Regions from separate parts of the Shimazuella sp. NTD247 genome, predicted to be linked through region 3. Evidence: riboswitches for the same ligand, from Rfam matches in the RefSeq annotation. Region 3 holds a riboswitch; each other region holds the start of a gene.
The links. Region 3 has a riboswitch for S-adenosylmethionine ahead of AC5WOC_RS04520 (carboxymuconolactone decarboxylase family protein). Riboswitches for the same ligand answer to the same signal wherever they lie in the genome.

Region 1 (7,326 bases), 260 kb from region 3:
AATCGTTATTCGCAAGCTGGATATGATGTGATTAATCTTGGGCAGGGAAATCCAGATTTACCAACTCCAAACCATATTATTTCCGCTTTGCAAACAGCAGCTACAAACCCTGCCTATCATAAATACTCTCCTTTTCGAGGATTTCCGTTTCTCAAAGAGGCAATAGCAACTTACTATAAACGAGAGTATGGGGTTGCAATTGATCCCCACACAGAAGTAGCTGTATTATTTGGCGGAAAAGTTGGTTTAGTCGAAATCGCACAATGCTTTTTAAATCAAGGAGATATCGCTTTGGTTCCTGATCCCGGATATCCAGATTATTGGTCTGGAATTGCGATGGCTGATGCAAAAATGGAAATGATGCCCCTGCTTGCAGAGAATGATTTTCTTCCAGACTATGAAAATATATCTGCATCCATTTTGGAACAAGCAAAATTAATGTTTTTAAATTATCCTAATAACCCTACAGCTGGTGTGGCCACTTCTGATTTTTTCCAAAAAACCGTGCTGACAGCAAAAACAAATAACATTTGTGTAGTCCATGATTTTGCCTACGGTGCAATCGGATATGACGGTCAAAAGCCGCTGAGCTTTTTGCAGACACCTGGAGCAAAAGATATTGGGATTGAGATTTATACCATGAGTAAAACCTACAACATGGCAGGATGGCGTATCGGCTTTGCTTTGGGAAATCCATCGGTGATTGAAGCAATTGAATTGTTGCAAGATCATTTTTATGTCAGTTTGTTCGGTGCTATTCAAGAAGCGGCAGCTACTGCATTACTCGAATCGCAACATTCTGTGGAAAAATTGGTGCAGACATACGAAAAAAGAAGAGATGTATTTATTTCAGGATTACAAAAAATCGGCTGGGATATCCAAAAACCAAAAGGCTCCTTTTTTTGCTGGCTGCCAGTTCCTGATAGTTATCATTCACAAAGTTTTACAACACACGTTCTCAAAAATGCACATATCGCAGTCGCTCCAGGAATAGGTTTTGGAAAAGCAGGAGATCGCTATGTTCGTGTAGGTTTGTTAGCAGATGAAGAACGATTACAAGAAGCAGTTGACCGATTGGATAGCTTGGAATTATTCCGTTGACAAAAGGATACTCTTCCATCATAATCGTAATATCTAATCACAAGACAATAATGACATTCTCTTATCAAGAGTAGGTGGAGGGATGAGCCCAATGAAACCCGGCAACCGATTTACCATGTTGGTAAAAACGGTGCTAATTCTTACAGTGAACACACTGAAAGATAAGAGGAAGCGGTGTAAACGTTCCCCTCTTCCTCAGGAAGAGGGTTTATTTTTTTTAAAAAAGGAGGAGAACAATGGGAGCAGCAATTGCGACGTATCTTGTTCCTAATAAAGGAGACCTCTTACAAAAAGCAGAACAAATCGCCCTTGGTCTTACTGTTGGATCATGGACCGACCTACCCAAATTAGATCAACAACAATTGGCTAAACATAAGGGAGAAGTTATTCAAATCCAAACATTATCAGAAGAACAGGGATTGATCACTATTTCCTATCCATCCGTTAATTTTTCTGCGGATATACCTGCTATTTTAACAACCGTATTTGGAAAACTCTCCCTAGATGGAAAAATAAAGCTAATTGATCTGGAGTTTACTCCTGAATTAGCACAACGATTTCCAGGCCCATCTTTTGGTGTTCTCGGTGTCCGCAATTTACTGGAAGTGACTGATCGACCCCTACTAATGAGTATCTTTAAAGGGATTATCGGCAGAGATCTTTCTTTTTTTGAGCACCAACTTCGAGAACAGGCACTTGGTGGTGTGGATATCATCAAGGATGATGAAATATTATTTGATAATCCCACTTGTCCTTTTGAACAGCGCATTGCCATTGCAAAAAAAGTACTTAGAGAAACCGAGCAAGAAACTGGGGAAACAACTTTATATGCTGTAAATCTTTCTGGTCGTTCTACTGAATTAGTAGAAAAAGCAAAACATGCTGTCTATCTTGGAGCCAGTGCCTTGTTATTTAACGTATTTACATATGGATTGGATACCCTTCAAGCACTTGCAGAGGATAAGGACATACATGTTCCTATTTTAGCACATCCTGCTTTCGGAGGTGCGGTAACAGCCTCTCCTACTTATGGTGTCAGTTCCTCTCTTTGGTACGGGAAGCTTCTGCGTGCCGCAGGAGCAGATTTGGTATTATTCCCTTCTCCTTATGGAAGTGTCGCATTGGAGAAAACGGCAGCACTTGGTATCGCAAAAGAATTGAGCAGTATACATGATTATTGGAAAAAAGCATTGCCTGTGCCCTCCGCTGGAATTCATCCGGCGCTGGTTCCTAAGCTCTTTGCTGATTTTGGTATCGATTCTGTCATCAATGCTGGCGGAGGTGTACATGGTCATCCAAGTGGAGCCATCGCTGGTGGAAAAGCTTTTCGTCAAGCAATCGAAGCTGCGAAAAAAGGAATATCTTTGAAAGAAGCAGCTCATTCCCATTCCGAACTAGCAAAAGCTATAGAACTTTGGGGAGGATCAATATAGTGAACAAGCAGCCAGTTATTTTTTGTGACTTTGATGGAACTATTACCCAATCAGACAATATCGTCTCCATTATGAAAAATTTCGCACCTCCCGAATGGGAAGCTATCAAAGACGCTGTCCTTTCTCAAGAGATATCTGTTAAAGAAGGCGTTGGAAAAATGTTTTCTCTTCTGCCTAGTTCATTAAAAGAGGACATTATTGCATACGTAAAAGAAACTGGGATTCTTCGTGATGGATTTGCATCATTTGTACGTTTCACCCAAAAACAAAAAATCCCGCTCTACATCGTTTCCGGTGGCATTGATTTTTTTGTTTACCCGATTTTAGATAGTTATATTGATCGTCCATATGTATACTGTAATGCAAGTGATTTTTCGAAAGATAACATTCAAATATTATGGCCGCATACATGTGATGCGCACTGCTCCAATGATTGTGGTTGTTGTAAACCATCTATCATCCGACAATTTGATTCAGATCAATACGAAAAAATTGTTATCGGGGACTCAGTTACCGACTTTGAAGCAGCAAAGATCGCAGATCGCGTTTATGCAAGAGATTTCCTTATCGAACAGTGTCAAAAACTACAGATTCCTTTTACTCCTTTTGAGAATTTCACAGATATCATAACAGACTTAGAAAGAGTTGAAGTCAGTTGAGTATTTTACAAAAACGATGGGAAGAGCTAGCAACGATCAAGTCAGAATTAGCAAAAAGAGACTGGTTCCCTGGTACGAGTGGCAATTTATCTATCAAAGTGAATGATGATCCTAAAACTTTTTTGGTTACCGCCAGTGGAAAGGACAAAACCAAACAAACACCTGATGATTTTATTTTGGTGGATGAAAAAGGCACTCCGCTTGCAGAAACAACTGCAAAAGTTTCGGCAGAAACTGGGCTGCACCTTGAAGTTTATAAGCGAACAGCTGCAGGCTGCTGCCTTCATATTCATACGGTAGATAACAATATTATTTCCGAACTGTATGGTGATCGAGGTTATGTAGCGATCAGCAACCAAGAACTCATCAAAGCATTTGGGATATGGGAACAAAATGCAGAGATTGCAATTCCTATTATTGAAAATACAGCAGACCTTACTGTACTAGCGACTACTTTTGGAAAAGCAATTCAACCAAAAGTTCCTGCTGTATTGATTCGTAACCACGGCATTACGGCATGGGGAAAAAATGGCTTTGAAGCGAAAAAGCATTTGGAAGCGTTTGAATTTCTGTTTTCTTATTTAGTGAAGCTACATCTCTTAAGTTCAAAACAACTACAACATATCTAAGGAGTGTGTTACCATGGCACAATTGCGTTTTCATGACAACGAAGAGCGAGTAACAGACCAACAAAAAGTGAGCACTTATCTGGACAGCCAAGGGGTAATCTATGAACATTGGGATATTTCCAAACTTCCAAGTCAACTTCATGAAAAATATGACCTTACGGAAGAAGAAAAAGAACAGATCATACAATCTTTTCGAGGTGAAATTGATGATCTTTCCAAACGCAGAGGCTATGTAACGGAAGACGTCATCTCCCTCTCTGACGCGACACCAAATTTAGATGAATTGTTAGGAAACTTTATCAAAGAACATCATCATACGGATGACGAAGTACGCTTTATTGTTAGTGGTCATGGTATTTTTGCCATCCAAGGTCCAAATGGGCGTTTTGTAGATGTAGAATTGGAACCGGGAGACCTCATTTCTGTGCCTGAAAACTATCGTCACTATTTTACATTGATGGAAGATAGAAAAGTAGTTGCCATTCGTATTTTTAAAGCAAAAGAAGGATGGGTTCCGATCTACTAATAAAAAAGATCTGAGTGAAAGAATCACTCAGATCTTTTTTATATTTTCTTTTCCATTATCGGTTGTGATTCTCTCGTTTTATTGATCCATTTTTGTACAAGTTTTCTAGACCATTCATCTAATCCCCAAAAAACAAGTGCCAATACAATGGAACCGTACAGCAAAATATTCCCTACTATCTGAAATCCAGGTAATTCTAAAAACTGACCACCATTTAAAATATAAAAGTATACGAAAAGAAAATTAGGTATCAAAATAATCGCCAAATTGATCCATTGCCTACCTCTTCTCCTTTTAAAGAAAACTGCATCTCCAATAAAACTACTGACCATCATAATCATCGAAAACGAAATTATTGCAATTATCGAGGCACTAAATCCCATCATCGTCGTCGATCCGCCCAGCGTGTAACTAGCCAATAATGCAATCGATAGACCAACAAATAACACTAACCCTAAAACAATGAGTTTTCTTATAATAGCAAAAACAATCTTCATTGATACTACTCCTTTTTGCATTTGTCATTCCAATTAGTATAAACAATAAAAATAAAACAATAATAATACTCAGACTTATTTTCCGGAGGAGAAATACTCCTCTATTACAACAAAGACTTATACATTATCACATGAAGTCCAATAGGTGAGATCTCAAATGTCTCCCCTGCCTCTATATACCCCAGATTTGCATAATAATCTTTTGCGCTCAAACGAGCATTGCACCAGAGTAAATCACTTCCTTCTGCTTTCAGCAAGTTCTCAGCATGAGCGATAATAGAGCTACCGCCTTTTTGTCGACGAAACTGCGGATCGGTTGCCATTCCCCTCAATTGGTAAGGTAATTTTGCTTCTACTAACGGACAAGAAGATTGCAAAAATGTTCCTATACTAATCAATTTCCCATCAAAAAAAGCTCCTAAATGAATCGTTGTAGGATCTTCATCCCCTTTATATTTACAATCTTCTAGTGTTTGATTTGATCGTAATACCGCGTGCCGCAAATGATACGTTTGAGATGCTTCGATTTGTTGTATGGTTAACATGTTTGATCTCCTACTGTATTTTTTCTTATTATATCTGATTTGTTTCTTTCCTACTAATTCACTTATTAATAATAATAAAGTATCACTTTGAAAAATGATTGTCTTTTTTTATTTTATTAACTTTTCCGTTTTCTTCTTCTGGTATTGTATAGAAGAATACTATGTATGAAGAAGGAGGAAAAAAAATATGTGTTATTATATCTCTTTCGCTGTTCCCTCAAATATCGATCGTTATGCACATTTGTTATTAACTGCAAATTTAGAATTACAACCAAATCAAAATAGATCCTTTCGGGCTTTGGTTCCATATACCTTTCAAACATACTTTTTAACGACCGAAATTTGTTCATGTGAACTCTATGAGAAAACAGAAAATCAATTGTATGGATTTCGTGCAGATGTCCAGCATTATTTTCATCGTTTATCCAAATATGCCAAAAATATTTTTATACATATTCATTTTTATCGTGGAAACATTGAAAAAGAAAAAATACCTGTTGTTTCCTCTCAAAACTTAGCAATAAAAGATATGATGACTACACAGATGGATCAAGATTGTTTTTATCAAATCCTCTTGAACGAAACAAGTATGTAGTTAAAGAAGATCCCACAATAGTAGGTAATATTGTGGGATCTTCTTATCAGGATACAGGAGTACCATTTTCTACTGGTTCATCCGGCTTCAAAAGAACTACATCACCACTGCCTGGTATGCCTCCTAATACTAATACTTCTGATTTAAAACCAGAAATTCGCAAAGGAGGAAAATTGACAACAGCTACTACTTGCCTCCCAATCAGCTGATCTGGTTCATATCTAAATGTAATTTGTGCAGAAGAATGTTTTACCCCAAGTGCTCCAAAATCAATTATTAATTTAATTGCTGGTTTTCTCGCTTCTGGAAAGGCTTCTGCGTGAATGACTGTACCGATTCGAATATCTAAATTATGAAAGTCTTCCAGTGTTGCCACTTTCATTCCTCCATCCTACCGTTATAAAAAATTCCTCTTTTGAAAGATTATCATGCTTTTGATAACAACAACCTAATCAAAAGAGCCTCCCTGTCATGGAAGACTCCAATCTATAAACTTCTTTTATTCTCGGGAGCCTAGATGAAGTAAACCTTATCATCCAGACTCTACTTGTACAACAACAAGTTAGTTGCTGCAAGTTCCGTTCACTTCTTGCTTTGAAGAACCTTTAGCGCCTCGTTGTAAGCTTCAATACCGTTGGGTTTGTTACTGAAATGCTGCAAACCAAGCTCTACAGCCTTATCTGAAATGGCACTCCAAGCAATTTGAATGGCATTATGCTTGTTACTCTCTAGCTTTTGAGGAGTGTCATACTTTTTCAAAATATGATCAACACCTGTCTGAAGGAGCAAAGCCTTCTTTCGCTTCTCCACAAACTTTAGCATCAGGTTCTCCATTCAACAAAGAAGATAAACTTCAACTATATACTAACACAGTATGAAACGATAAATGAACCACTAACTAAATAGCTATCGCTACTCAATTAAATCCCTATAACCGCTATCATTAACAACATACATTTTATAATTAAAATTTATTCAATCATTTCTGGATTCACCTGTAAAACCGCTTTGAGCAATCCTGGAAAAAGTTCCTCTAGATCATCGTAACGCAACGAATAAAAATGCTGCGTTCCTTCAATCCTTACTTGTGCCACACCTCCTTCTCGAAGAACTTTTAAATGGTGAGTTAATGTTGATTTGGGCATTAAATCATGATAGATCGCACAATTTTCCTCCCCATTTCTCCCTAAACTCAAGACAATCTTTAATCGTTTTGGATCACTTAGAGCATGTAAAACAGAAGATAAACGAATATCATTTTTGGATGGTTGAAATGGTTTTCTCATAAGAAGAGAATAACACAGCAACAGTTAGAATTCAAATTACTAAAATACCAATAAA
Region 2 (7,326 bases), on a different contig from region 3:
AACATAAACCGTGGGGCGCACGGGGTTAGCTGGTAATGAAATAGTCATGAGGCTATCGTCCCAAAAATCCAATGGCTTTAGATGTATGGAGTTGTCAAACAAAGTGCTATAGTAAAGATACAAGGGTCGGTACATCAGTTAAGGAAGGTTATGATGGCTGAGATTGAGCGAGTAATGTCTCCAGTTCGTGTGAAGTCAATGCTTGATCTAACTCTTCGTCAGAAACAAGGGAAGCTGGACTACTGGGTACACTTTAACTCTTGCCGAGGCAAGAATAACAAGCGTGTCTACAATGGTGTACAGGTCTACATTTGTTCCAGTCATGTAGTTATTTATAAGGATGAGCAGTTTATGGTACTCACAGGAGAAAAGTCTTTCACGCCATTTCGTGCAGGTTACTTTGGTAGTGATTATTTCTCCACTTGGGAGAGTTACTTTTGGATCGATCAGTGGCTGAAGATCGGTAAGAATTGCGTTTATCGTGTACAAGAGTCGATCTCCGAGCCGATTTCTCCTCTTGAGAGACACGGTGATGTTTCCTTTGGAAAGATCCTTTTCAAGGGAGGTCTTAAAAAGGAGAAGGTGACAGTGTATGATACCGAACGTCATGTGGTAGTTGTCAAGGCAGATCGTCGCAAGTACATGGTTTTCCCCAAGCATCAAGACAACCCCAAGCCGTTCTCAATCGGGTTCGATGACTGTGAGCAGTTCGGTGTCTGGATCAGCTTCCATGGCATTTGGATCACGGAAGGCCTTCTCTCTCTCGTCTCTGTCATCTAGTTTTATTCTGGTTTTCTCCTATGGAGAAAAGAGGTATCGGCCTCACTCCACTCATTGAGTGGAGTCCAATGATAATAATAGCAATGATCATAAAGAAAATGGCTGGATTTAGTGTGGCCATTTTTTATTTTTACAGAACTCTGCTGTCTTTCCTCCCACGGTTTCAATCGTGGGAGGAAAGACAGCGTTGCTCGGTATCCCTTAGAAAGGGAACGCTTAGAGCAACTATTTTTTGCTGTATTCATTGCTGTTGTTTGAATAAACTTATACCATAGGAAGTGTATCGCGGGAGACATTCCATCACTAGGTAGAAGCACAAAAGAAAAGGGGGGGAACACATGCCAACGATCACACTGCGACTAGAACTACATAAACCAACGGAAGCAAAACAGCAGATGTACAAGCAAATGACGGACGGAACGGAATACGGATTTTGCAAATTGGCTGCTGCAGCACCCAGAGGGAAACACAGCAACAAGTAAAATTTTCCGCGAGTTTTCGCAGGAAAAATTCCCATCTGCGATCGTGAATCAAACGATTCGGGAAGTAAAGTCGCAAAAGAAACATCAGAAAGCAAAAATGTTTCGTAAAATATGGTGTGTTTTTAACAATCAAAACATGAAGGTAGAAAAGGGAAACAAATACGACACAGTCTCTTTCCCGACGCTGGAAAAACGAATCGGTGTACCCGTAGTGGTGCAAGCCTTTCAACGAAAATGGCTGGACAAACTGATCGATGGAACGGTAAAACAAGGAGCGGCGAAGCTATATTGCAAGAAAAAGAAATGGTTTCTCGCTATTGCGATCACATGGGAAGAGGAAGCCTCACCGAATAAAGGTGTCATGGGAATCGACATAGGGCTGCGCTATCTTGCTGTCGCAAGTGTGGGAACCTATTCGCTGTTTTTCAAAGGTTCTTCGGTTGCATAGAAACGTAGACGACATACAGCAAGAAGACGCAAGTGTGGAAAAGCGAAGAAACGAAACGCAATCAAGCGATCGAAAAACAAAGAATCACGCTGGATGCGAGAACAAAATCATTGGATCAGTCGTCAAATCGTCGACCGTGCAATTGCCAACGGTGTTGGCGTGATACGGATGGAAGATTTGAGCGGCATTCGCAATACAGCAAAATCGAAACGCAAGGATCAAGGTCGCAATCTTCACTCATGGTCATTTTATCAATTACGAGAATACATTCGCTACAAATCCGAGATGGCTGGAATTCAATTTGAATTGGTAAATCCGGAATATACCAGCCAAACATGCAAAAATGGTCATCGCTATAAAGCAAATCGCAAGGGACTTCATTTTTGTTGTAAGGAATGTGGCTATCGTAGTCATGCAGATCTCAATGGCGCGATCAATATCGCTAAAGCGATATCCGGTTTAGCAGCCTAGCGTACTGGTAACAGGTACGCCGCCCATGGAGGTACATCATAACTGCATGGGATGGGGTGATGGCACACCCCTGAACTTGGGAGTTGCACAAAACAGAAATGGACTGCGTGCGTGGACTACCCAAGAATCCCACGGCTAAAGCCGTGGGAGTGTCAAAGTTGTCATGATGACAAATATACAATACGATTGTGTAGTTCTAAATAGATAGAGCTCATAGGAGCCATGATGCTGCTTGTTGATCCAAAGAAATGGCATGATTTTAAGGAAAACGCAAAAAGAGTCCCATACTTGGATGAGATTGTTAAGTTTATTGAATTGTGGGCAAATCTGATGGAAAAGCGGATGAGTTCACAAAGTAAAGAAGTAGACGAAATTGCTCTGGATGCGGCTCATGATGTGTTGAACGTGCAAACTATGTTTAATGGGTACATGATGGGTATGGCAGTAGATATACTTGCTGAGCACTGGTATCATGGCAAAAAACTCCAGCAATGGCATAGCTCGCTTCGATCATGAGTAATACAACTCGTCTCTTTTTAGAGACGAGTTGTTCAAGTAAATCAGAATTTTATTTGCGAAGAAGAATTTTTATTGTTTCTAAGCCGATACTTGTATATCAAATTTTCATAAATTTCGATAAAATATATTGTATATTACTTACATAAGGAGGGATCGAATGAAGTTTGTGTTTGACATAGAGAGTGGGGCTGAAGCAATACTTGATCCGTCATTGGAAGTTGTTTTACATCGTCTTGAAATGCTCAATGGGGATGCCCATAAATTTTGTATTTTAGAAGATACAGAAACAGGAAGTTATATCCAGTGCTTTGGAAATGAGCAAGTACAGTTTATTGAGTATCATCAAGTCGATGATAAGCATCATTACCATTATATCTTGGGGGAAGTACAGCCTGAACAAAGCAAACCATGGTATACAAAAATATTTGGATTTCAAGCTGATGGAAAAGATCCATTGAGTAACGAGTGGCATGGTGTGGAGACGACAAAGCAAGTATTTGCTCATTTTTATCAGCATGCAACCGTTCCTGAGATATTCCAGCAGCGAGACATTATTCGATTTCTATAGTTTCATCTTGATTTTTATATTTTTATAAAGTATAATATCATTAACTTGATATGGATTTCTCTTATCCAGAGAGGTGGAGGGACAGGCCCTGTGATACCTCGGCAACCATCCTTATGAGGAAAGGTGCCAATTCCTACAGAATTTTGTTTCTGACAGATGAGAGAAGGCGATATTTGAAGATATCCCTTTTTGCATCATTGTGCAGAAAGGGTTTTTGTTATTTTAGTGGATAAGATAGTAAAATTTTATCTTATCCACATAAGGGCAACTAAGCCTCTGGCTACGTCTTAACGACTTGCCAACTGGCAAGTTTACTTTAGGAGGTGCTTTGAAATTGAGTTTGATCCAGTTGCAAAACGTCTCCAAGCGATTTGCTGAAGTGACAGCACTTGAGCGTGTGTCTGTATCCATACAGGCAGGAGAAATGCTTGGGATTATAGGTCATAGCGGAGCAGGAAAGAGTACCTTGCTGCGAATGATAAATGGTTTAGAACAGCCGACGGAAGGCGAAGTTTTCATACGTGATAAAAATATAGCTGAGTTGAGTAAGGTTGAGCTCAGGCAGCTAAGAAGCAAAATCGGGATGATTTTCCAGCATTTTAATCTGCTCACTTCGCGTACTGTCTTTGACAATATTGCTTTCCCACTGCAGATTGTAGGGAAGAAGAAATCAGAGATAAAGGTACGTGTGGAAGAATTGCTCGAACGTGTGGGCTTGACTGAAAAAAGAAACAGCTATCCATCACAATTGAGCGGCGGACAAAAACAACGAGTAGGAATTGCAAGAGCATTAGCGAATCATCCTGAGATTGTTTTGTGTGATGAAGCAACATCTGCTCTGGATCCAGCAACAACAGATTCCATTCTTCAATTAATTCAAGAGATCAATCGAGAAACAGGGATCACTTTTGTGTTTATTACCCATGAGATGTCTGTTGTAAAAAAAGTATGCTCTCATGTGGCTGTTCTTGAGTCTGGCAGTGTTGTAGAAAGTGGTTTAGTAACAAATGTATTTCAAGATCCAAAACATCAGGTCACCAAAACTTTTCTTGGTTTGACAGAAGAAAAAGGAGGGAAGCGAATTGTCTCCTAGTCTTGATTGGTCACTTATTTTGCAAGGAACACAGGAAACATTATTGATGGTAGCAATTTCTACATTTTTTTCTGCATTGATCGGTGTTCCATTAGGCATTTTATTGGTAATTACGGATAGAGGGCAGTTTTGGGAAGTTCCTTGGATACAAAAAGCATTAGGATTTGTCGTAAACGTTTTTCGCGCAGTTCCCTTTATTGTCTTGATCTTATTCTTATTTCCAGTTACCAAATGGATTTTGGGAACTTCGCTTGGAACGACTGCAGCTACGATTCCATTAATCGCTGGCGCTGCACCATTTTTCGCAAGAATGGTGGAGACAGCAATTCGAGAGATCGACCGAGGTGTGGTAGAAGCAGCAGAAGCAATGGGAGCAAGTCCTTTTACGATCGTATGGCGTGTTTTTCTTCCAGAAGCAATGCCCGCGATTGTCTCTGGTTTAACCGTTTCTTGTGTCAGTCTGATCAGTTATTCAGCGATGGCTGGTATGGTTGGCGGGGGAGGCTTGGGTGACCTTGCCCTTCGCTATGGGTTCCAAATGTTTGACGAAAAGATGATGTTCGCCTGTGGTATTTTATTGGTTGTATTGGTTCAGTTGGTTCAATGGATAGGCGATTTTATCGCCCGTCGCTTAGATAAAAGAAATTTACAATCATAAAGGTGGAGTATGGGAATGAAAAAAGGTATATTACTTGGTTTATCCTTACTTTTCGCATTTGTTTTATCGGCTTGTGGAAATTCGAATAATAGCACTGGAAATACAGAATCCAAAGTATTAAAGGTAGGAGCTACGCAAGTACCTCATGCAGAGATATTAAACTTTGTGAAGCCGATTTTGAAAAAGCAAGGCGTTGATCTTCAGGTGCAGGTTTTCCAAGATTATGTTTTACCAAACCGTTCTGTAGAAGAAGGGCAGATCGATGCAAATTATTTTCAGCATATTCCTTGGATGGAAACAACGAATAAAGAAAATAACTATCATATCGTAAAAGTTGTAGGTGTTCATATTGAACCAATGGGTGTTTACTCCCAAAAAATAAAAGACAAAACCAAAATTCCAAATGGGGCAACAGTAGCAATTCCAAATGCTACATCTGAAACTACCCGTGCTTTGTTGTTATTGGATGCAAATGGTGTCATTAAATTAGATAACCGCACTGGCGAAAAAACAGCAAAAAATATTGTATCTAATCCGCATAATATCGAACTAAAGCCTTTGGAGCCGGCAATGTTACCAAGAGTTTTGGATCAGGTAGATCTTGCTGTGATTAATACTAACTATGCACTACAAGCAAAACTAAATCCAACGAAAGATGCACTGTTTATTGAGGATTCAAAGTCTCCTTATGTGAATGTATTAGCTACCAAAAAAGGAAAAGAAAATGATCCTCGAATCCAAAAACTAGCAAAAGTATTGAATTCACCTGAGGTGAAAAAATTTATTGAGGATAAATACAAAGGTGCAGTTGTACCAGCATTTTAAAGCAAAAAGGCAGGGGTGTATGATAACCCTGCCTTTTTTTCTATTCAATTAAATTGGAATATATCGAAAAAAATGATTATAATGGTAGTTGTCTTATTGCCTTTTTCCATGGAGAAAAAAATGATCCCGAATGTTTCGATCAGTGATATCGATCTGGCGCGTTATATTAGCCGTCAGATGTATCTGCATCCCTGCAAATCATTTGAAGAGACCAAGTGGACACTTCCGTTTCTTGAAAAACTTCTGAAGAAGTACAAGATTCCCTTTATGCGAATTCCAGTTGCCAATGGGCTTACCTATGGCCTGAGAGTTCAGATTAAGGGAGAAAAGGGGAGCGGCCCTTCTATTTTGTTCCGTGGCGACATAGATGCACTTCCCATGGTGCCAAGGCCAAACGCCGGTGTCAAGATAGGTTTTGATAATGCTTGTCATAACTGTGGGCATCATTATCACACAGCGCAAGCATTTGTCATTACAAAGTGGTTTTATGAGAATAAGGACAAATTCGCTGGGATAATGACCATCATGTTCCAGCCTGCGGAGGAACAGCCTCCTGGAGGCTGCAGAGATATGATGGAATATATGGTAAATGTGCTTGGGGATCGGTTTGATGCGGCAATTATGTATCATGTAAACCCTGATCTTCCAGCAGGAAAATTTGCTGTTCGCAAGGGCGCTATCACCGCTAGTTATGATACTTTCTATGTGCGTGTCACTGGTAAGGATGGTCACTCTGGACATCCAGACAAGGCAAAAAATCCAATCGATCCGACTGTCGAAATGGTTTCCATGCTTCGGCAGATTTTCGCTGGATCACTTAAGCCATATTGGGAAGAGGAGTATCCCGAACTGTATGCTTGGGTGCATTCTTTGGGGCTGTCAGAAGATGAATTTTGTACCGTTATTACGAAGATCCATTGTGGACAGATGGACGACCACCCGAATCATCACAGTGCACCAAATGTGATCTCGGAATATACTGTTTTTAATGGAACCGTTCGTTGTCATGATCCTGCAGTTCGGGAGAAGATTCTCTCATTCATCGGTGAGTTTGCCCAGCGATTTATTGCTTATCATCCTGGGTATAAGGTTATGCCGATCATCGAAGAGGGCTATCCTTATCCTTGCATCTGTGATGCTTCCCTAGTTGATCTCTTTACGGAGACCATCGGAGAGTTGCTTGATGAAGATAGCGTAGAAGAAGCAGTTCTTTCGAAGGGTGGAGAAGATTTTGGTGAAGTGCAAAAATATGTAAAGAAAATGCTGCTTGCTCGTCAAGGAGTAGGTTTTGTCGGACGACCGATTACTAGTCTTCATTCCAATGATGTTGAGTTTAATGAGGAAGCAATTCCCGTTGGACTGGAAGTGATGCTTGCGTTTTTGCTTCGTCTTCTTCATCAGTAAATAGAAAAATAAAAATAAAAAATAATTACATATATACACCCTCAAGTGTCTCTTGAGGGTGTAAACAATTTTTAAACG
Region 3 (7,326 bases):
CGCCATCACCAAAATTAAGTTTATGAATGACAGAGAGGTCACTTAACAACTCCAGAGTCCGATATACGGTAGCTAATCCTATCTCTGGTGCCTTCTCCTTCACCAACAGGTAAACATCTTCAGCACTCAAATGTGCTTCCTCATTCTCAATCAGAACGCGGACAGTTGCTTCCCGTTGGGGGGTTAATTTGTAGTTATGGGCAGATAGTTGTTGTTTAATTTGATTCACCCGTTTTTCCACAGACACACCCCCCTATGTCATACCACTATTATAGGGGAGAATGAATTAGGAAGTCAAACCACATAAAAGAAATTATTATATAAGAATCATTTTAACAAGCTATAAATTCATGGGAATAACCAGCTTCATTAAACTTGGTGATACATAAGCTTCTGTTGCTGCGACGAAAAGCAGGCATATCGTTAGAGCAGAAGCTAACAAGGAGTAATTGACGAATTGAGGATAAATTGGTCCTCTGCTGCTTATAAAACGATTTCGAATCAATGTAATGGAAAATCGAATACCAGCAACAGACAATACTAACAAAGAAGGAATCACAATCAGATTGATTGGAATTACTGCCGCAACCGCAAACCATAAACCTTTCCATGATAACTGGTTAACAAGAAAGCCGATTGTAAAACCAGTAACTAGTCCTTTGAAAAAAAGATAGACTAGCATAACAGGAATACCAATCACGGATAAACCCAAGATCCACATCAAGGCCAACATTTTTACATAATCACCAATCGAATGTTGAAATGCAACACTTGGATCAGCTATATCGTCTTGGGCTAGACCATGAAAATAGTACTGCAAATATTTTAGCAGCTCCGTTTTTTTATTTATATCCAATGTATTTACAATCACTGCACCGAATACTACCCCAACTAAAAACAACACACCTACAAAAAGATAGATCGATTTTTGTTCAATCAAATGATCAATAACTCGATGCAGAACACGGTTTTTCTGTTTCATTTCCTTCCCCGTCCTTTCTCTTGCTCTTACTCTATGAGACAAAGAAGAAAGATATGATAGGAAGAGTCCCCCTTTTTAAGAGGACCCTTGGGATTGGTTTGATTCGATAAGGTTATAGGATATCCATCCTACGAAATCTTGCTTTCCATTATTTCCAGAGACATAACACCAAATTTCTGCATCATCTTCATCAACACTTGTCTGATCAATATGTACTTTTTGATCTTTTACTATCTGCAATAGTACTGATGATTGCTCAACTGGTTTTTCGTAAACATTTCCTTGTTCTGCTGTGATGGTTTGATTGGTATTGGTTATCTCCTGTGCTTTTCTTTTTGCTTCTTCCAGCTTAGGATTCTTTTCACCTTGGTTGTCTGGAGTTTTCGGATCATTTGGATTCTTTGGTGGCGTCGGTTTGGTAGTATCTCCTTCCCCATTTTGGTTAGGAATAACAATTTTCACTGGTATAAATACTTTTGTAGGTATTTTTTTCGTCGATTCATCATCTCTAATCACATGAACAAACTGCTTATTTATGTTTTCAATGAAAGGTTTCGGAGCTGTCTCTTGATGTTCTGCTTGTTTTTGTTCTTTATGTGAATAAGTGACCACTTGTTTCTTCGATTTTTTCTGTTGTTCAGCAAATGCATTTTCATTCTCGTTATTTTGCTTTGATGGAAACGTTACCAACCCACAACCTGCTAACACAGTAGCAAAGAGAAAGAGAATAATAAGATAAATGTAACGTGACATACAGACCTCCAAAATCGCACAATTTATCGGAAAATTAGAACAGAATGGAACTAAGAACATTCTCCAAAAAAAATAGTTAGAAATCAATAGGAAAAAGCAGTAAATTGTTACTTTTTTAAAAACAAAAAACAGGCAACTTTTCTAAAAGTTACCTGATAGAGAAATCATTTTAAAACCGATAGATACTCTCTACGATGACACCACAGAAGTACGTTAGACCTAGACATATTGAACTAATCATCCCAGGAGCTTCTAAAAACATTGAAATGTCGGAGTTAAAATAAACATACAACAATGCATATGTAATTGGGAAAATCGTATTTAACACCAATATAATTCGTGAGATTGTCCCACATGCTGTTATATTTCTCCGGTAGTAATACCCTAGTAGTGTGTTGACAAGAAATACGAAAGTGAGAAGTCCATAAAGCAACCCATCACCAAGTGCTTTTCCAAGTATCATAATCCCAAAAAAACAGGCAGTGTAAAGCTGAAAGATAATGGGATATCGAGCAATCGGTTTACGATACCAGTCATTTAACACTACCACTAGATTTAATGTAATCACCACTAATGTTGTTAGAAGTAGTAGCACTGGCCATAAGTAAGACCATTCGAAAAAATTGATAATAATTAACCCTGAGACAAATGGTAAAACATACAATACCCACAGTCTTAGTGTATAGCGTGCTGCTGTGAGGGAAATGTTTCTGTTTTGTGTTTCATGATTCACTTGCCTCACCTCAAAGCAATAAACAGAATACTTTTATTATAGCACAAAAGGTGATATTTCACAAAAGTTTCATTTTTATTTATTCTTTTGCTTGCCACCATGTGATAGCATACATGGTCTTTGCATCACAAATTTCTCCCGATCGAATTTTAGCTTCACATTCTTCCTTCGTCAACTCCGCACATTCAACAAATTCATCTTCGTCTAATGAGATATCTCCTAGTGACAATTCACTTGCCTCATAGAGATGAATAAATTCATTAGCAAAACCAGGAGAAGTATAAAAACCACCAATTTTTTGCCATTTGCTCGCAGTGTACCCTGTTTCTTCGGCTAACTCTCGTTTTGCACTTGTTTCCGCTTCTTCATCCAACTCCAATTTCCCTGCTGGAATTTCCAAAATTGTTTTCTCTAATGCTTTTCGATATTGCCGTACCATTACCAATTTGTTTTCTTTTGTTATTGCGATAATCGCAACTGCACCTGGATGTTTCACTATTTCACGATAAGAAGTTCCCCCATTTGGAAGCGATACTTTATCCAAATGCAAATCAATTATTTTCCCTCTGTATATTTGTTCAGATGTAAGAGTTTTTTCTTCTAGGTTTTTTTTCACTGTAATGTCTCCTCCTATGTATTCATATTTTTATTATATCTTTTTTCTGGCAACACTGGACGAATAGCACAGAATGGAGGACAATAATGAAGAATAAAAGTATTCGATTAACAGGTAAAGCGTGGCAAATCCGATCACAATTGCGTGAATGGGCAAAATCTCCGATCACTTTAGCTGAATTCATTGATCGTAACACCAAAAAAGGATCACATCTACGCCTTATCAAGTAAATTTTATTTTGAGGTGAAAAGCTCTGAACTCCTATCAAGCAGATTCTATTACATCCTTGCAAGAGGCTTTATCAGAAATAAAAAAATGGGAGAAAGATCAATCAGATCTATGGTTTTGGGAGAAGATCGGTCGTATTCCTTTTGCGATTTTAGACAAGATCACACCGAAAATTATTCATAAATATATTGGTATCGCTCTGGATGAATTAGGAAGTTATATCCAAACAGGCGGGCAATATCTCATTGCACAAGATAAGATTTTACAACGATATAAACCATACCTTTTTTTGCAATCATCAGATGAAATAACAATCGATCGAATTGCTGAAGTCCCGTTACATCTCATGAACCAAGTAGCAGAAAAAAACAAAGAAAATCATGCGAACTTCGCTACGGTGCAAGGTGCGACAACAGGGTTTGGCGGTGTATTTACGTTAGCAATCGATATACCAGTAGTTCTTGGAACCTCATTAAAGGTTTTACAAGAAATGGCAATCACCTATGGATATGATCCAAGAGAAAAAGAAGAACGAATCTTTATTGTTAAATGTCTTCAGTTTTCCAGTTCCGATTTCGTTGGAAAACAGGCTATTTTAAACGAATTAACTGCTATGAGTACAGAACAAGAAGCCATTTCCAAGCTCCAAGGATGGCGAGAGGTGATTTATTCCTATCGCGACAACTACGGATGGAAAAAATTATTTCAATTGGTACCTATACTCGGCATGCTGGTTGGCGCGATTATTAACCGTTACACCATACAAGATGTTGCAGAAGCAGGTCAAATGCTCTATCAAAAGAAACGAGTGTTAGCCAAATTACAAAAACTTGAAGAGGAAAAAACAAAAGAACAAACTGATCCTTCCTCAGAAAGGGACTCCGATGAAAATCTTTGATATCAGTGAGCCCCTTTATCAGAATATGACTGTTTGGCCAGGAGACAATCCTTATCGATTTCAACTGGATGCAACGATACAAGAAACAAATACTGCAAATGTGGGCTCTATTTCCTTCAGTACACATACCGGCACACACATCGATGCTCCTTTCCATTTTGATCAAAATGGAAAGAAAGTTCATCAACTCGATCTTTCTATTTATATTGGTAGATGCCAAGTTATTCATTTAACTGACAGCACTTCTATCACAACAAATCAACTGAATTCTTTGCAGCTTCAACAAACCGAAAGATTACTAATCCGTACGAATCTGTGGAAAGACAGAACGTCATTCCCAGATTTCTGCTCAGACATTGCTCCCGATGTCCCATTATTTTTAAAGCAAAAAGGCGTAAAATTGCTTGGGATTGATTTACCTTCTGTCGACCAGTATGATAGTGAAACTTTACCTATTCATCATGCACTGCATCAACATGGAATTCATATTTTGGAGCGGGTAGTATTGGATCACATCCAACCTGGCATATATGAATTAGCGGCTCTTCCATTATTGATCAATGAAGGAGATGCTAGTCCTGTCCGAGCAATCCTCCGACAACCACAAACTCAATTCTCTTTGGTTACTCAAAAAAACCCCTAGCTCTTATCATATAGGGGTCTTTTGCTATTCTCCATCGAAAACTTATGTATCTTTTATAGCTGTTATCTTTTGTTTGCTCAATCCATTGATCAGGGGACACAGATTCTTTCATGAAAAATACGGTATAAAGATAAAAACATAATATCCGATCGAAACTGTCCTCGACTCACTCCTTTTTCTAAAATCTCAACTCTTCTTTAAGAAAGAATAGATGGGTTCTTTTTAATAGATTAAAATATTTATGTCGCTTTAAGATATTATTCTATGTAAATTAAACTTTCGGAAAGAAATATCATTCTTATCCAGAGAGGCGGAAGGAATTGGCCTGATGAAGCCTCGGCAACAGGTTTATGATAAACACTGTGCCAAATCCAACAAGGTTCTGCTTGAAAGATAAGAAGAGGAAATCGAATTTAAACCTCTTGGTCTTTTCAGGACAAGGGGGTTACTTCATACATATGAAGTAACATCGAAACTCATGAAGCAACGAGTCTTGTTTGGAATTATTAAAATAATAAAATTTGTGGGGGTAAATTTTTTATGTCTGTAAAAGAAACACAAAAACTAATCGCACAAATCCCGAAACATATTCGTGAACAATACGGATACTATCGGAATTTTTCTGATGAAATTTTTTCCAAAGGTGTTCTATCAGCGAAAGACAAAGAAATAATCGCCATTGCAGTAGCACATGTTACCAAGTGCGTGTACTGCATTCGTTTTCATACTCAAAAAGCAAAAAAATTAGGATTGTCCATCGAGGAATTATTAGAGGCTGTTACTATAACTGGAGCAATTGAGGCCGATAATGTCATTACATTTTATCAATCCAATCACAAACTCGATACTTATTTTCCAAATCATGCTGAGAAACATCTTGCCTTTATTGATCAGGCTTCCAAAGAAGGCGTGTTAAGTCAAAAAACGAGATTATTAACCATTGTTGCTGTTACACACGCATTACCAAATGTAATTGTTCAACAAAAAGCTCTGCAACATGCACTGGATAACGACATATCAGAAGAAGAAATTCAAGATGCTATTTTAGTAACGGCTGCGATGAAAACAGGTGGAGCAGTTTCTCATGCTGCCGAATTAGTCAGTGAATACAATGAGTAAACAGAAGTTATCTTTGACAAATCAATCTTATTTGATGTGGATTATTCCTGTGCTGTTTCTTATATGCTAGGAATTTTTTGGAAGGGCTGATGACAATATGGAGTAGTAAAAATAGATCAACATGCAATCGATGTACAACAAGACCTGACAGATACTTTCTTTAAACTAAAAGTGCTGCCGAAAAATGTAAATATTAACTCATCTATCAATAAAACCCCAAACTCGCTTCCTGACAGTGTAAAATAAAAACGAAGGAGAACATCTGTCCTTCGTTTTTATTTTTGTTTCATTTAAAACTATTTTCTAACAACAAAAAGACACCGATTTTTGATCGGTGTCTTTTTTTATTTCAATATTTGCTGGTAAACATAATAGTTTAGCCAATTGCTAAAAAGAAGGTTAGCGTGCGCCCTCCACAAATGAACGGGCAGATGTTTGGGATCATCTTCCGGGAAATAGTTTTCTGGGAGATCAATGTGGATATCTTTTTTTGTATCTCGTATATACTCTTCTCGCAAAGTAAGTAAATCATATTCCGAGTGGCCAGTAACGAATACTTGCTTCTTATCCGTACTTGCTATGAGATATATTCCTGCTTCATCTGACTCTGATAATATTTCTAGATTCGGGATTTTCTCTATATCCCCACTCCGAATGTCCGTATAACGAGAATGCGGAGCATAAAATATATCATCAAAACCACGTAACAACTCTGTATTTGATTTCGTAACCTTGTGCTTATATATCCCCGACAACTTCTTTGCTAATGGGTACTTCTGAATGCCATAATGAAAATATAATGCAGCTTGTGCACCCCAGCATATATGCAAGGTAGAAGTTACATTGCTACTTTTCCACCGCATGATCTCTGTGAGTTCTTCCCAATAATCCACCTGTTCATATTCCAAATGTTCCACAGGTGCTCCTGTGATAATTAATCCATCAAAATACTGCTCCTTGATTTCTTCAAAGGTTTGATAAAACATTTCTAAATGACTTGGCGGTGTATTTTTGGAAGCGTGGGTTTGCAGATGCAGAAAACTCACCTCCAGTTGCAAAGGAGAATTACCAAGCAAACGGAGTAACTGCGTTTCTGTTGTTATTTTCGTTGGCATGATATTTAAGATCATAATTTTGAGTGGTCGTATCTCTTGATGGAATGCTTTTTCTTCAGGCATTACAAAAATATTTTCTTTTTGAAGGATTCCAGTAGCTGGAAGGTTATCTGGAATCTTGATCGGCACTACCCTTCCCTCCCATTTATTGTTGGCTTTTTGCTAATGCTTGTGCCAAATCTTCAATAATATCGTCAATCGACTCAATCCCAACAGATAGACGAATGAGATCTGGGGTC

Region 1: linked by a shared signal. The riboswitch ahead of AC5WOC_RS05960 (2,3-diketo-5-methylthiopentyl-1-phosphate enolase) and the one ahead of AC5WOC_RS04520 (carboxymuconolactone decarboxylase family protein) in region 3 are both predicted to bind S-adenosylmethionine.
Region 2: linked by a shared signal. The riboswitch ahead of AC5WOC_RS12055 (methionine ABC transporter ATP-binding protein) and the one ahead of AC5WOC_RS04520 (carboxymuconolactone decarboxylase family protein) in region 3 are both predicted to bind S-adenosylmethionine.

Annotation. Positions count from the first base shown of each region.
Region 1 is NZ_JCAJZU010000002.1:303,133-310,458, forward strand. Features, by position in the region: gene AC5WOC_RS05955 (pyridoxal phosphate-dependent aminotransferase) at 1-1,101, shown strand, start outside; SAM riboswitch class I at 1,160-1,269, shown strand; gene AC5WOC_RS05960 (2,3-diketo-5-methylthiopentyl-1-phosphate enolase) at 1,338-2,534, shown strand; gene AC5WOC_RS05965 (2-hydroxy-3-keto-5-methylthiopentenyl-1-phosphate phosphatase) at 2,534-3,193, shown strand; gene AC5WOC_RS05970 (methylthioribulose 1-phosphate dehydratase) at 3,190-3,822, shown strand; gene AC5WOC_RS05975 (1,2-dihydroxy-3-keto-5-methylthiopentene dioxygenase) at 3,836-4,348, shown strand; gene AC5WOC_RS05980 (hypothetical protein) at 4,387-4,845, opposite strand; gene AC5WOC_RS05985 (GNAT family N-acetyltransferase) at 4,950-5,390, opposite strand; gene AC5WOC_RS05990 (hypothetical protein) at 5,578-5,985, shown strand; gene csaA (chaperone CsaA) at 6,032-6,361, opposite strand; gene AC5WOC_RS06000 (hypothetical protein) at 6,568-6,807, opposite strand; gene AC5WOC_RS06005 (ArsR/SmtB family transcription factor) at 6,957-7,271, opposite strand.
Region 2 is NZ_JCAJZU010000004.1:252,806-260,131, forward strand. Features, by position in the region: gene AC5WOC_RS12035 (hypothetical protein) at 154-780, shown strand; partial or broken gene AC5WOC_RS12040 (RNA-guided endonuclease TnpB family protein) at 1,119-2,181, shown strand; gene AC5WOC_RS12045 (hypothetical protein) at 2,404-2,697, shown strand; gene AC5WOC_RS12050 (VOC family protein) at 2,858-3,268, shown strand; SAM riboswitch class I at 3,327-3,431, shown strand; partial or broken gene AC5WOC_RS12055 (methionine ABC transporter ATP-binding protein) at 3,609-4,319, shown strand; gene AC5WOC_RS12060 (methionine ABC transporter permease) at 4,351-5,019, shown strand; gene AC5WOC_RS12065 (MetQ/NlpA family ABC transporter substrate-binding protein) at 5,035-5,844, shown strand; gene AC5WOC_RS12070 (M20 metallopeptidase family protein) at 5,965-7,248, shown strand; gene AC5WOC_RS12075 (YigZ family protein) at 7,320-7,326, opposite strand, start outside.
Region 3 is NZ_JCAJZU010000002.1:41,746-49,071, forward strand. Features, by position in the region: gene fur (ferric iron uptake transcriptional regulator) at 1-241, opposite strand, end outside; gene spoIIM (stage II sporulation protein M) at 341-982, opposite strand; gene AC5WOC_RS04490 (SH3 domain-containing protein) at 1,058-1,735, opposite strand; gene AC5WOC_RS04495 (hypothetical protein) at 1,905-2,468, opposite strand; gene AC5WOC_RS04500 (NUDIX domain-containing protein) at 2,548-3,084, opposite strand; gene mciZ (Z-ring formation inhibitor MciZ) at 3,171-3,314, shown strand; gene AC5WOC_RS04510 (EcsC family protein) at 3,362-4,210, shown strand; gene kynB (arylformamidase) at 4,197-4,853, shown strand; SAM riboswitch class I at 5,149-5,253, shown strand; gene AC5WOC_RS04520 (carboxymuconolactone decarboxylase family protein) at 5,394-5,972, shown strand; gene metA (homoserine O-acetyltransferase MetA) at 6,317-7,216, opposite strand; gene AC5WOC_RS04530 (homocysteine synthase) at 7,233-7,326, opposite strand, start outside.